DNA from 3 places in the Streptomyces sp. NPDC053079 genome. Region 1 is predicted to be linked to each of the others. Evidence: riboswitches for the same ligand, from Rfam matches in the RefSeq annotation. Region 1 holds a riboswitch; each other region holds the start of a gene.
The links. A riboswitch is a leader RNA that binds a small molecule or an ion and turns the genes downstream of it on or off. The one in region 1 is predicted to bind thiamine pyrophosphate.
Positions count from the first base shown of each region.

Region 2: it holds a riboswitch for thiamine pyrophosphate, as region 1 does, so the genes downstream of both, thiC (phosphomethylpyrimidine synthase ThiC) here and ACIGXW_RS33200 (thiamine ABC transporter substrate binding subunit) in region 1, are expected to answer to the same signal.
Region 3: it holds a riboswitch for thiamine pyrophosphate, as region 1 does, so the genes downstream of both, thiO (glycine oxidase ThiO) here and ACIGXW_RS33200 (thiamine ABC transporter substrate binding subunit) in region 1, are expected to answer to the same signal.

Region 1 is NZ_JBITZJ010000011.1:87,343-91,100, forward strand. It holds gene ACIGXW_RS33195 (ABC transporter permease) at 1-411, opposite strand, end outside; gene ACIGXW_RS33200 (thiamine ABC transporter substrate binding subunit) at 495-1,586, opposite strand; TPP riboswitch at 1,582-1,687, opposite strand; gene rlmN (23S rRNA (adenine(2503)-C(2))-methyltransferase RlmN) at 1,720-2,829, opposite strand; gene ACIGXW_RS33210 (phosphatidate cytidylyltransferase) at 3,016-3,758, opposite strand, start outside.
Region 2 is NZ_JBITZJ010000006.1:300,090-303,847, forward strand. It holds gene ACIGXW_RS23635 (SPFH domain-containing protein) at 1-374, opposite strand, end outside; gene ACIGXW_RS23640 (hypothetical protein) at 535-735, opposite strand; gene ACIGXW_RS23645 (YibE/F family protein) at 754-2,073, opposite strand; TPP riboswitch at 2,137-2,273, shown strand; gene thiC (phosphomethylpyrimidine synthase ThiC) at 2,267-3,758, shown strand, end outside.
Region 3 is NZ_JBITZJ010000001.1:289,776-293,533, forward strand. It holds gene ACIGXW_RS01280 (Rv2175c family DNA-binding protein) at 1-3, opposite strand, end outside; gene ACIGXW_RS01285 (NAD(P)/FAD-dependent oxidoreductase) at 95-1,321, opposite strand; TPP riboswitch at 1,510-1,622, shown strand; gene thiO (glycine oxidase ThiO) at 1,620-2,798, shown strand; gene thiS (sulfur carrier protein ThiS) at 2,795-3,025, shown strand; gene ACIGXW_RS01300 (thiazole synthase) at 3,035-3,758, shown strand, end outside.

The DNA of each region.
Region 1 (3,758 bases):
GTAGTTGAAGAAGACGTGGGCGAGGAGGATCGCCCAGACCGTGGTGTCCAGACGCACCCCCCACAGCTCGTCCAGCAGCCCCCCGCGTCCCAGCAGCGCCAGGAAGGCCGAGCCGACCACGACGGTCGGCAGCACGAAGGGGACGGTGACCACGGCCCGCAGCAACTGCTTGCCGGGGAAGTCGAAGCGCGCGAAGACGTACGCGCCGGGGAGCGCGAGCAGGAGCGTGAGGGCGGTGGAGGCGGCGGCCTGCCAGGTGGTGAACCACAGGACATCGCCGATGCGGGGGTCGGTGACGACCTCGCCGATGCGGGCGAGCTGCCACTGGCCGCCGGCCTTCAGGCCGCGGGAGACGATCGCGGCGACGGGGTAGGCGAAGAAGACCCCGAAGAAGGCGAGCGGCACGGCCATCAGGGCGAGCCGCGTCGCCGTCCGCCGGGGGCCGCCCGGCAGGGGTGCCTGACGGGCGGCCGCTCCGGGGCCGGTCTCGGGACCTACTTCAGGACGAGCGAGGACCATTCCTTGACCCACTGGTCGCGGTTCTTGGCGATCTTCTCGGGCGCGAGCGTCTCCGGGCGGTCGATCCGCGCGCCGTACTTGGTGAAGACCTCGGGCAGCTTGGCGTCCTGGTGGGCCGGCTTGACGAACATCTGGAGGGGCATGTCCTCCTGGAACGTCCTGCTCAGCAGGAAGTCGATCAGGGCCTTGCCGCCCTCGGCGTTCTTGGCGCCCTTCAGCAGGCCCGCGAACTCGATCTGGCGGAAGCAGGTGCCCGTCGCCACGCCGGTCGGGCCCTCCTTGGGCTCCGGCTTCACGCCGAGGACCTCGGCGGGCGGGCTGGAGGCGTAGGAGACGACCAGGGGCTTGTCGCCCTTGGCCTTCCTTCCGGCGGCGGAGCCGGAGAAGCGGTCGTTGTAGGCCTGCTCCCAGCCGTCGACGACCTCGACGCCGTTGTCCTTCAGCTTCTTCCAGTAGTCCTTCCAGCCGTCGTCGCCGTACTTGGCGACGGTGGCCAGCTGGAAGGCCAGGCCGGGCGAGGAGGTCGCGGCGTTCTCGGTGACCAGGAGGTTCTTGTACTCCGGCTTGACCAGGTCGTCGAAGGACTGCGGCGGGGCCAGCTTGTGGTCCGCGAAGTAGGCGCGGTCGTAGTTGACGCAGATGTCGCCGGTGTCGACCGGGGTGACCCGGTGCTCGGCGGCGTCGGCCTGGAGGTCCTTGGGGACGCCGTCCAGGCCCTTGGCCTCGTACGGCGCGAACAGGCCGTTGTCGAGCGCGCGGGAGAGCAGGGTGTTGTCGACGCCGAAGAAGACGTCGCCCTGCGGGTGGCTCTTGGAGAGGATCGCCTGGTTGACGGCCCGGCCGGCGTCGCCGCTCTTGAGGACCTTGACGGTGTAGCCGGTCTGCTCGGTGAACTTCTCGAGCACGTCCTTGGAGGCCGCGAAGGAGTCGTGCGAGACGAGGGTGACGGTCTTGTCCCCGGACGCCCCCGAGCCCTTGTCGTCCGAGCCGCCGCAGGCCGCGAGAACGGGCAGGCCGAGCGCGACGGCGGCCGCCGTGCCGAGGGCACGCCGAAGGTTGGTGTTCATGGTGGTGCTGACTCCCTACGCCGGTATGACCCGGATCAGGTCCGAGGGTCTGCGGGCTGTGCCGCACTCTCAGCGCTTGCTGCGCTCCCCTGTCGGATTGTTCATTTGTACGAGTTGATGCAGAGGGACAGTATCAGCGCTCGGTGGCGGCCAGCTGTCCGCACGCCCCGTCGATCTCCTGGCCACGCGTGTCACGCACGGTCACGGGCACGCCGTGGGCCGCGATCGCCTCGACGAAGGCCCGCTCGTCCTCCGGCCGGGACGCCGTCCACTTCGAGCCGGGGGTGGGGTTGAGCGGGATGAGGTTGACATGTACCCGCTTGCCCTTGAGGAGCCTGCCGAGCAGGTCACCGCGCCACGCCTGGTCGTTGATGTCGCGGATCAGGGCGTACTCGATGGAGATGCGGCGGCCGGACTTCTCCGCGTACTCCCAGGCGGCGTCGAGGACCTCGCGGACCTTCCAGCGGGTGTTGACCGGCACGAGGGTGTCGCGCAGCTCGTCGTCCGGCGCGTGCAGCGAGACCGCGAGCCGGCACTTGAAGCCCTCGTCGGCGAAGCGGTGCATCGCCGGGACCAGGCCCACCGTGGAGACCGTGATGCCGCGCTGGGAGAGGCCCAGGCCGTCGGGCTCGGGGTCGGTCAGCCGGCGGATGGCGCCGACGACGCGCTTGTAGTTGGCCAGCGGCTCGCCCATGCCCATGAAGACGATGTTGGACAGCCGGGCGGGGCCGCCGGGGACGTCGCCGTCGCGCAGGGCGCGCATGCCGTCGACGATCTGGTGCACGATCTCGGCCGTCGAGAGGTTGCGGTCCAGGCCCGCCTGGCCGGTGGCGCAGAACGGGCAGTTCATGCCGCAGCCGGCCTGGGAGCTGATGCACATGGTGACCCGGTCGGGGTAGCGCATCAGGACGGACTCGACGAGCTTGCCGTCGTGCAGGCGCCACAGGGTCTTGCGGGTGGTGTCGTTGTCGCACGAGATGTGCCGCACCACGCTCATCAGGTCCGGCAGCAGCTCGCCGGCGAGCTTCTCGCGGGACGCGGCCGGGATGTCCGTCCAGGCCGCCGGGTCGTGCGCGTACCGGGCGAAGTAGTGCTGGGAGAGCTGCTTGGCGCGGAACGGCTTCTCGCCGATCGCGGCGACGGCCTCGCGGCGCTCGGCGGGGGTGAGGTCGGCAAGGTGCCGCGGGGGCAGCTTGGCCCCGCGGGGGGCGACGAACGTCAGTTCTCCAGGCGCGGGGGCCATGAGCGAAAACTCCTCATTGCGACGAGAGCGGATGATCTCCGCAGTCGCGGAGCCAGCGGCAGGACGATGCCGGAACCCGGAGGTCTCAGAAAGGGGCACCCCCGCGTGCGCGGGGCCGGAAAAGGGCCCGCCGCGCAGCGACGAGCCCTTCCAGGGTACCTGGCCCGTCTCCGGGCCCGATTCGATCTAGGCGGAGCCCACGAACGCCACCATCAGCAGCCACACCACGGGCGCGGTCGGCAGGAGCGAGTCCAGCCGGTCCATGATCCCTCCGTGGCCGGGCAGCAGGGCGCCCATGTCCTTGATGCCCAGGTCCCGCTTGATCATCGACTCGCCGAGATCGCCCAGCGTGGCGCTAACGGCGACCGCGAGGCCGAGCAGCAGCCCCTCCCACCACACGCCGTCCTCGATCAGGAAGTGCATGCACAGCGCGCCCGCCACCATGGCGAACGCCACGGCGCCGAGGAGCCCCTCGCGGGTCTTGCCGGGGCTGATGCGCGGGGCGAGCTTGTGCTTGCCGAACCGCCAGCCCACCGCGTAGGCCCCGGTGTCGCTGACGACCGTCAGGACGAGGAACGTCAGCACCCGCCAGGCGCCGTCCTCCGCCGAGAGCATCAGCGCCACGAAGGTGGCCAGGAACGGCACGTAGAACGCCGCGAAGACGCCGGCGGTGACGTCCTTGAGGTAGTCGTCCGGCGGCTCGGTCATGCGCCACACCAGCACGGCGAGCGCGGTGAAGGCCATGGCCACCCACGCGCCCTCGGGCCCGTTGACATAGCCCGCGACGATCATCGCGGCGCCGCCGATGGCCAGCGGCACCAGGGGTGCCTTGATGGCCTTGCGCTCGGCGAGCCGGGAGGTCAGCTCCCACAGCCCGACCACCACGGCGAGAACGATCACGCCGAGGAAGACGGGCTTGTAGATGAACA
Region 2 (3,758 bases), on a different contig from region 1:
GCCATGAACTTCTGCTGGTCCAGGAAGCGGCGGGCGGCGTTGGCGATGGAGACGAAGTCGTCCCCCACCTTGAAGATGACCACGCCATGCACCTTGAGTGGAATGCCCTGTTTCGTCACGCAATCCACGTTCAAATCGGCCTCGTTGAGGTCGAGTGACAACTTCCGCACCACCTGCACCCCCGGCAGCACGAGCGTTCCCCGCCCCGTGACGATCCGGAAGCCCATGCCCTCCTCCAGGCCCTCCGTGCGGTGCTTGGAACCGGAGATGACCAGGGCCTCGTTCGGCTCCGCGACCCGCCACATGAGTTTGAACAGCCCGAGCAGGATGCCGACCGCGACGAGCGCGACCCCCGCCACGATGCCAATGAACATGCGTAGCCCCCCTTTTGCGGCCCGTCCCGGGCCGTGTGATCAAGAAGAGTCCGCCCGGGCGTACCCGGGCGAAGACGCCCCTACCCCCTCGACTGGATCTTGAACGCCCGGAACCGGCAACACCACGTAAGGAAACCCGCCATCACCCGGCCGTCGCGCCTCAGCCGTAGGCAGGCGTCACATAGACCGTGCGGGGCGGCAGATACTCCACGACCACGACGACCGTGCCCCGCTCGATGCGCCCGTCCCCCTCGGCCGGATAGGCCAGGAACGCCTCGGCACCGCCCCGCACCCGCACCATCACCTCGCCGACCAGCCCCGGACCGACCGTCCCCGTCACTCTGCCCAGCGCACCGACCACAGGAAGCCCCCCGTTTCCTCACTTCGCGCGGCGGCGCCTGCCGCCCCGCGACCGCGTTCTCCCCGTGCTCGCATTGTGCCGGTCGGCACTGACAACGAGCGCCGCCAGCAGGGTCGTCACCGGGACCGAGGCCACCAGCCCGATGCTGCCCACCAGCGTGCGGACGATCTCCTCCGCGACGATCTCGCTCGTCGCCACCGTCCCCACCCCACTGTCGGCGATGGTGAACAGCAGCAGCAACGGCAGGGACGCGCCGGCGTAGGCGAGCACGAGCGTGTTCACCACCGATGCGATGTGGTCCCGTCCGATGCGCATCGCCGAGCCGTACAGTTTGCGCCAATTCGCGGTCGGATCGGCGTCCTTCAGCTCCCACACCGCCGAGGTCTGGGTGACGGTCACGTCGTCGAGCACGCCCAGCGAGCCGATGATGATGCCGGCCAGCAACAGGCCGCGGATCTCGATCTGCGGATACAGCCCGTGCACCAGGCCGGTCTGGTCGTCGGTGTTGCCCGTCAGATGGGCCCACTCGATGAACAGCGACCCCAGCAGGCCGATGACCAGCAGGGACATCAGCGTGCCCAGCACCGCCACCGAGGTCCGGGCCGTGAGCCCATGGCACATGTACAGCGCGATCAGCATGATCGCGCTGCCGCCGATCACGGCGACCAGCAGCGGGTTCGAGCCCTGGAGGATCGCCGGCAGGATGAACAGCGTCAGCACCCCGAAGCTGATCACCAGCGCGATCAGCGCGAAGAGCCCGCGCAGCCGCCCCACCACCACGACCGCGAGCGCGAAGACCACGGCGAGCACCACCATCGGGAAGGTCCGGTCCACGTCCGTGACCGAATAGCGCAGATTCTCCGGGGCCTTAGGCGCGTACGCCAGGACCACCTTCTGCCCGACGTCATAGCGGCGGGAAGCGCTCGGCTGTACGACCTCCGTGAAGGTCTTCCCCTTGTCGGGGCCCGAGGCCACCTCGATCGTGGCCTTCTCGCACGGCCCCTGGTCGGCCGGCGGCGCACCCGGCGGCGCCTGCTGTTGCTGCGGCGGCTGCCCGCCCGACCTGGGGCAGGTGAACTCCTCGATCTTCACCACCCGCCCCGACTCCGTCTTCTGGTCGAGGCCCACACCGGTGTGCTGGTGCGGAGGGGCGCCGCCCGGCCAGAGGACTATCAGGCCGGTCACCACGGCGACCGCGAAGGGGATGAGCACCGCCGCGATCACCTTGCGCAAATGCGCCGAAACGGGTGACGCGGGGCCATGGCCATGGGAATGGCCATGCCCGTGGGAATGGCCGTGTGCGTGGGGGGTGTGAGGGCTGGGATCAGTGGGGGTCACCCCCCGATCATCGCAAGCCCCCCTGGCAGCTCCGCGCCGGAAGGCGCTAGCGTGGTGCCACCTTTTTGCAATCGCGGGAGCTCGGAGCACCGGGCTGAGAGGGCGCTGACCTCCGTACGGAACACGTACGGACGCCGCTGCGTCGACCGCCGAACCTGTTACCGGGTAATGCCGGCGTAGGGAGACTGGTCTGATGACCTCGCAGGATGCACGCACGTCCGAAACCGGCCGGGAGATCGGCTGGCACAAGGACTACGTGACCGGCTCGCGGCCGGACCTCAGGGTTCCGGTGCGGCGAGTGCACCTCACCAACGGGCAGGACGTACGGCTGTACGACACCTCCGGCCCGTACACCGATCCAGCCGTCGCGACGGACGTCCGGCGCGGCCTCCTCCCGCTCCGGGAGAACTGGATCATCGGCCGCGGCGACACCGAGGAGTACGCCGGGCGCCCCATGCGCCCCGAGGACGACGGCATCAAGCACACCTCGCCCCGCGGCGGCCTGAAGAACCTGGACGCCGTCTTCCCCGGCCGCCCCCGCCAGCCCCGCCGGGGCCGCGGCGGCGCCGCGGTGACCCAGCTCGCGTACGCGCGCCGCGGTGAGATCACCGAGGAGATGGAGTACGTCGCCCTCCGCGAGAACGTCTCCCCCGAGACGGTCCGCGAGGAGATCGCGGCCGGCCGCGCCGTGCTCCCGGCGAACGTGAACCACCCGGAGATCGAGCCGATGATCATCGGCAAGAAGTTCCTGGTCAAGGTGAACGCCAACATCGGCAACTCCGCCGTGACCTCCTCCATCGAGGAGGAGGTGGAGAAGATGACCTGGGCCACCCGCTGGGGCGCCGACACGGTCATGGACCTCTCCACCGGCCGCAACATCCACACCACCCGCGAGTGGGTGCTGCGCAACTCCCCCGTCCCCATCGGCACCGTCCCGCTCTACCAGGCCCTGGAGAAGGTCGACGGCAAGGCCGAGGAGCTGACCTGGGAGATCTACAAGGACACGGTCATCGAGCAGGCCGAACAGGGCGTCGACTACATGACCGTCCACGCCGGCGTGCTGCTGCGCTACGTCCCGCTGACCGCCCGCCGCAAGACCGGCATCGTCTCGCGCGGCGGCTCGATCATGGCCGCGTGGTGCCTGGCGCACCACAAGGAGTCGTTCCTCTACGAGAACTTCGAGGAGCTCTGCGAGATCCTCGCCGCGTACGACGTCACGTACTCCCTGGGCGACGGCCTGCGCCCCGGCTCGATCGCGGACGCGAACGACGAGGCGCAGTTCGCGGAGCTCAGGACGCTCGGCGAGCTCAACACCATCGCCAAGCGCCACAACGTCCAGACGATGATCGAGGGCCCGGGCCATGTCCCGATGCACAAGATCAAGGAGAACATCGACCTCCAGCAGGAGATCTGCGAGGAGGCGCCGTTCTACACGCTCGGCCCCCTGACGACGGACGTCGCACCGGCGTACGACCACATCACCTCGGGGATCGGCGCGGCGATGATCGCCTGGTGGGGCACGGCGATGCTCTGCTACGTCACGCCCAAGGAGCACCTGGGCCTGCCGGACCGCGACGACGTGAAGACCGGCGTCATCACCTACAAGATCGCCGCGCATGCGGCGGATCTCGCCAAGGGCCACCCCGGGGCGCAGGAGTGGGACGACGCCCTCTCCGACGCGCGTT
Region 3 (3,758 bases), on a different contig from region 1:
CACGGGACAAGCCTGCCATCCGGGACTGACAGCCGGTAGCCGGGTTGACCCGAGCCGGGCCGGGAACCCCCGCCGACATCACCCCACCGGGCGCTCAGAGCGCGGCGGACTTCAGCGGAACCGAGGCGTCCGCCGCCTTCGCGCGGTCCAGCGCGGCGCCCTTCTCGATGAGCTTGCGCCCCTGGGCGAGGTCGCGCGGCCGCCCCACGGCCAGCAGCGCCACCAGGACGCCCGAGCGCAGCCAGCACACCGTCCAGGCCGCCCCCGAGGGGTCGCCGCGCCACAGGAGCTCGTCGGCGCCCGCGTGGTGGCCCGCGTACTGCACGAAGCGCCCGAACTGCTCGGACCAGAAGTAGGGCACCGGGTCGTACACCGGGCTCTCCGCGGGCCCGTGGACGATGTTCTCGGCGACGGTCCGCGGCCCCTGCAGGGCGTTGTCCCAGTGGTGCACCAGCAGCCGCTCGCCGTAGCGGGCCGAGGGGAAGGAGCAGCAGTCGCCGACCGCGTAGACGTCCGGCAGGCAGGTGCGCAGCCGGTCGTCGGTGACGACGGAGGCGTCGGGTGCGAGCTCGATGCCCGAGCCGGCCAGCCAGCCGGTCGCGGGCCGCGCGCCGATGCCGACGACCACCGCGTCCGCGGGCAGGCGGGTGCCGTCGGCGAGGAGGACCGCCCCCGGCTCCACGGCGGCCACGCGCGCGCCCGTGAGGAGCCGGGCCCCGCTGTCGGCGTACCACTCGGCCATGTGGGCGGCGACCTCGGCCGGCATGGCGCCCGCGAGCGGCCGGTCCGCGGCCTCGACGACGGTCACCCGGCAGCCGGCCTCGCGCGCGGCGGTCGCGAGCTCCGCGCCGATCCAGCCGGCCCCGACGGCGACGACGTCGCGCTGCCCGGCCAGGACCGGGCGCAGCCGCTCGGCGTCGTCGACGGTGCGCAGCACGTGGACGCCCGGCTGGTCCTCGCCGCCGGGCAGGGTGATCGGCTCGGCGCCGGTGGCGATGACCAGCACGTCGTAGGGCACGGGGCCGCGCCGCGTCTGCAGGACGTGCTCGTCGGCGTTCAGGCCGGTGGCCTCCAGGCCGAGCTCCAGGTCGATGCCGAGCGAGTCGAAGTCCACCTCGAAGGCGGATCCCTCCGCCCTGCCGAGCAGCACGGCCTTGGACAGGGGCGGCCGGTCGTAGGGCTGGTGGGGCTCGGCCCCCAGCAGGGAGATCGCGCCGTTCCAGCCCTGCTCGCGCAGGGCGACCGCGGTCTGCACCCCGGCCATGCCCGCGCCGACGATGACGACGCGCCGGTCACCGGAAGGTTTCGTCTGCTCGCTCACCCGATCACTGTAGGACGGCGGCCCGCGTCTGCCGCAGCACCGCGTGAGGAGACCTCTGACACAACGTCACGGGGGTTGCCCCCGCTCCCCCGGCTCCCCCACGGGGGCGCGGCGCGGCGCGCGTCCAGCCCTCCGCGCGGTGCGGCCGCCCTTCCGGGCGGTCCTCGGCGCGTACTAGGGTGGCCGCTGCACGCACTCGCGGGAGCCCGGACGCACCGGGCTGAGAGGGAGGCTGGACGGCCTCCGACCGTACGAACCTGATCCGGGTCATGCCGGCGAAGGGAGGGGCTGGACGCCCATGCACGCGCATCGAAATCCTGCGCACCATTCCTGCGACGTCCTCGTCATCGGCGGGGGCGTCATCGGCCTCGTCACGGCGTGGCGCGCCGCCCAGCGCGGCCTGCGCACCGCCGTCGCCGACCCTGCGCCCGGCGGCGGCGCGGCGCGGGTGGCGGCCGGGATGCTGGCCGCCGTGACCGAACTGCACTACGGCGAGCAGACGCTGCTCGCCCTCAACCTGGCCTCCGCGCGGCGCTATCCGCAGTTCACGGCCGAGCTGGAGGAGGCCAGCGGCCAGGACACCGGTTACCGCGCCTGCGGCACGCTGGCCGTCGCGCTGGACGCCGACGACCGGGAGCACCTGAGGGAGCTGCACGCGCTGCAGCAGCGGTCGGGCCTGGAGTCGCAGTGGCTGTCGGGGCGCGAGTGCCGCCGGCTGGAGCCGATGCTCGCGCCCGGCGTACGCGGGGGGCTGCGGGTGGACGGCGACCACCAGACCGACCCCCGGCGGCTCGCGCGGGCCCTGCTGACGGCCTGTGAGCGGGCCGGGGTCGTCTTCCACCGCTCGGAGGCGGTACGGGCCCTGATCGCCGCGGGCCGGGCCGCCGGGGCGGAGCTCGCGGACGGCACCCGCGTCGCCGCCGGGCAGACGGTGCTGGCGGCGGGCAGCCTCAGCGGCCGCCTCGCGGGCGTGCCCGAGCACGTGCTGCCGCCCGTCCGCCCGGTCAAGGGCCAGATCCTGCGGCTGCGCGTCCCGGCCTCCCACCGGCCGTTCCTCTCCCGGACGCTGCGGGCGGTCGTCCGCGGCGGCCCGGTGTACCTGGTGCCGCGCGAGAACGGCGAGCTGGTCGTCGGCGCGACGACCGAGGAACTGGGCTGGGACACCACCGTGACGGCGGGCGGCGTCTACGAGCTGCTGCGCGACGCCCACGAGCTGGTGCCCGGCATCACCGAGCTGCCCCTGGTGGAGACCCTCGCGGGGCTGCGCCCGGGCTCCCCGGACAACGCCCCGCTGCTCGGTCCGACCGAGCTGCCGGGGCTGCTCACGGCCACCGGTCACCACCGCAACGGCGTGTTGCTGACCCCCGTCACCGGTGACGTGATGGCCGAGGTCCTGACCACCGGGCGGCTGCCCGAGGCGGCCCGCCCCTTCTCCCCCCGACGCTTCACCCCCGCATTCCAGGAGCAGTCCGCATGACCGGCAGCGAAGTCGCCACCCACACCATCAGCGTCAGCGTCAACGGAGAGCGCCGCGCCGTCCCGGCGGGGACGACCCTCGGCGGGCTCGTCTCGACGCTCACCGACGCGCACAGCGGCGTCGCCGCCGCCGTCAACGAAGCCGTCGTGCCCCGGGGCCGGTGGCAGGAGACCGTGCTCGACGACGGCGACCGCGTCGAGGTCCTCACCGCGGTGCAGGGGGGCTGATCAGCACAGATGGCTGACGATCTGCTCACCGTCGCGGACACCTCCTTCACCTCCCGGCTGATCATGGGCACGGGCGGCGCCCCGAGCCTGGACGTGCTCGAACGCGCCCTCATCGCCTCCGGGACCGAGCTGACCACGGTCGCCATGCGCCGCCTCGACGCCACTGTGCGTGGTTCGGTGCTGTCGGTGCTGGAGAAGCACGGCATCCGGGTGCTGCCGAACACGGCGGGCTGCTTCACGGCCGGCGAGGCGGTGCTCACCGCCCGGCTGGCCCGCGAGGCGCTCGGCACGGACTGGGTCAAGCTTGAGGTGATCGCCGACGAGCGCACCCTGCTGCCCGACCCCATCGAGCTGCTGGACGCGGCCGAGATCCTGGTGGACGACGGCTTCACCGTGCTGCCGTACACCAACGACGACCCGGTCCTGGCCCGCAAGCTGGAGGACGTCGGCTGTGCGGCGATCATGCCGCTGGGCGCACCGATCGGTTCCGGCCTCGGCATCCGCAATCCGCACAACTTCCAGCTGATCACCGAGCGCGCGGGCGTCCCGGTGATCCTGGACGCGGGCGCGGGCACCGCCTCGGACGCCGCGCTGGCCATGGAGCTGGGGTGTGCGGCCGTGATGCTGGCCTCGGCCGTGACGCGCGCGCAGGAGCCGGTGATGATGGCCGAGGCCATGCGGCACGCGGTGGAGGCGGGCCGGCTGGCCCACCGGGCGGGGCGGATCCCGCGCC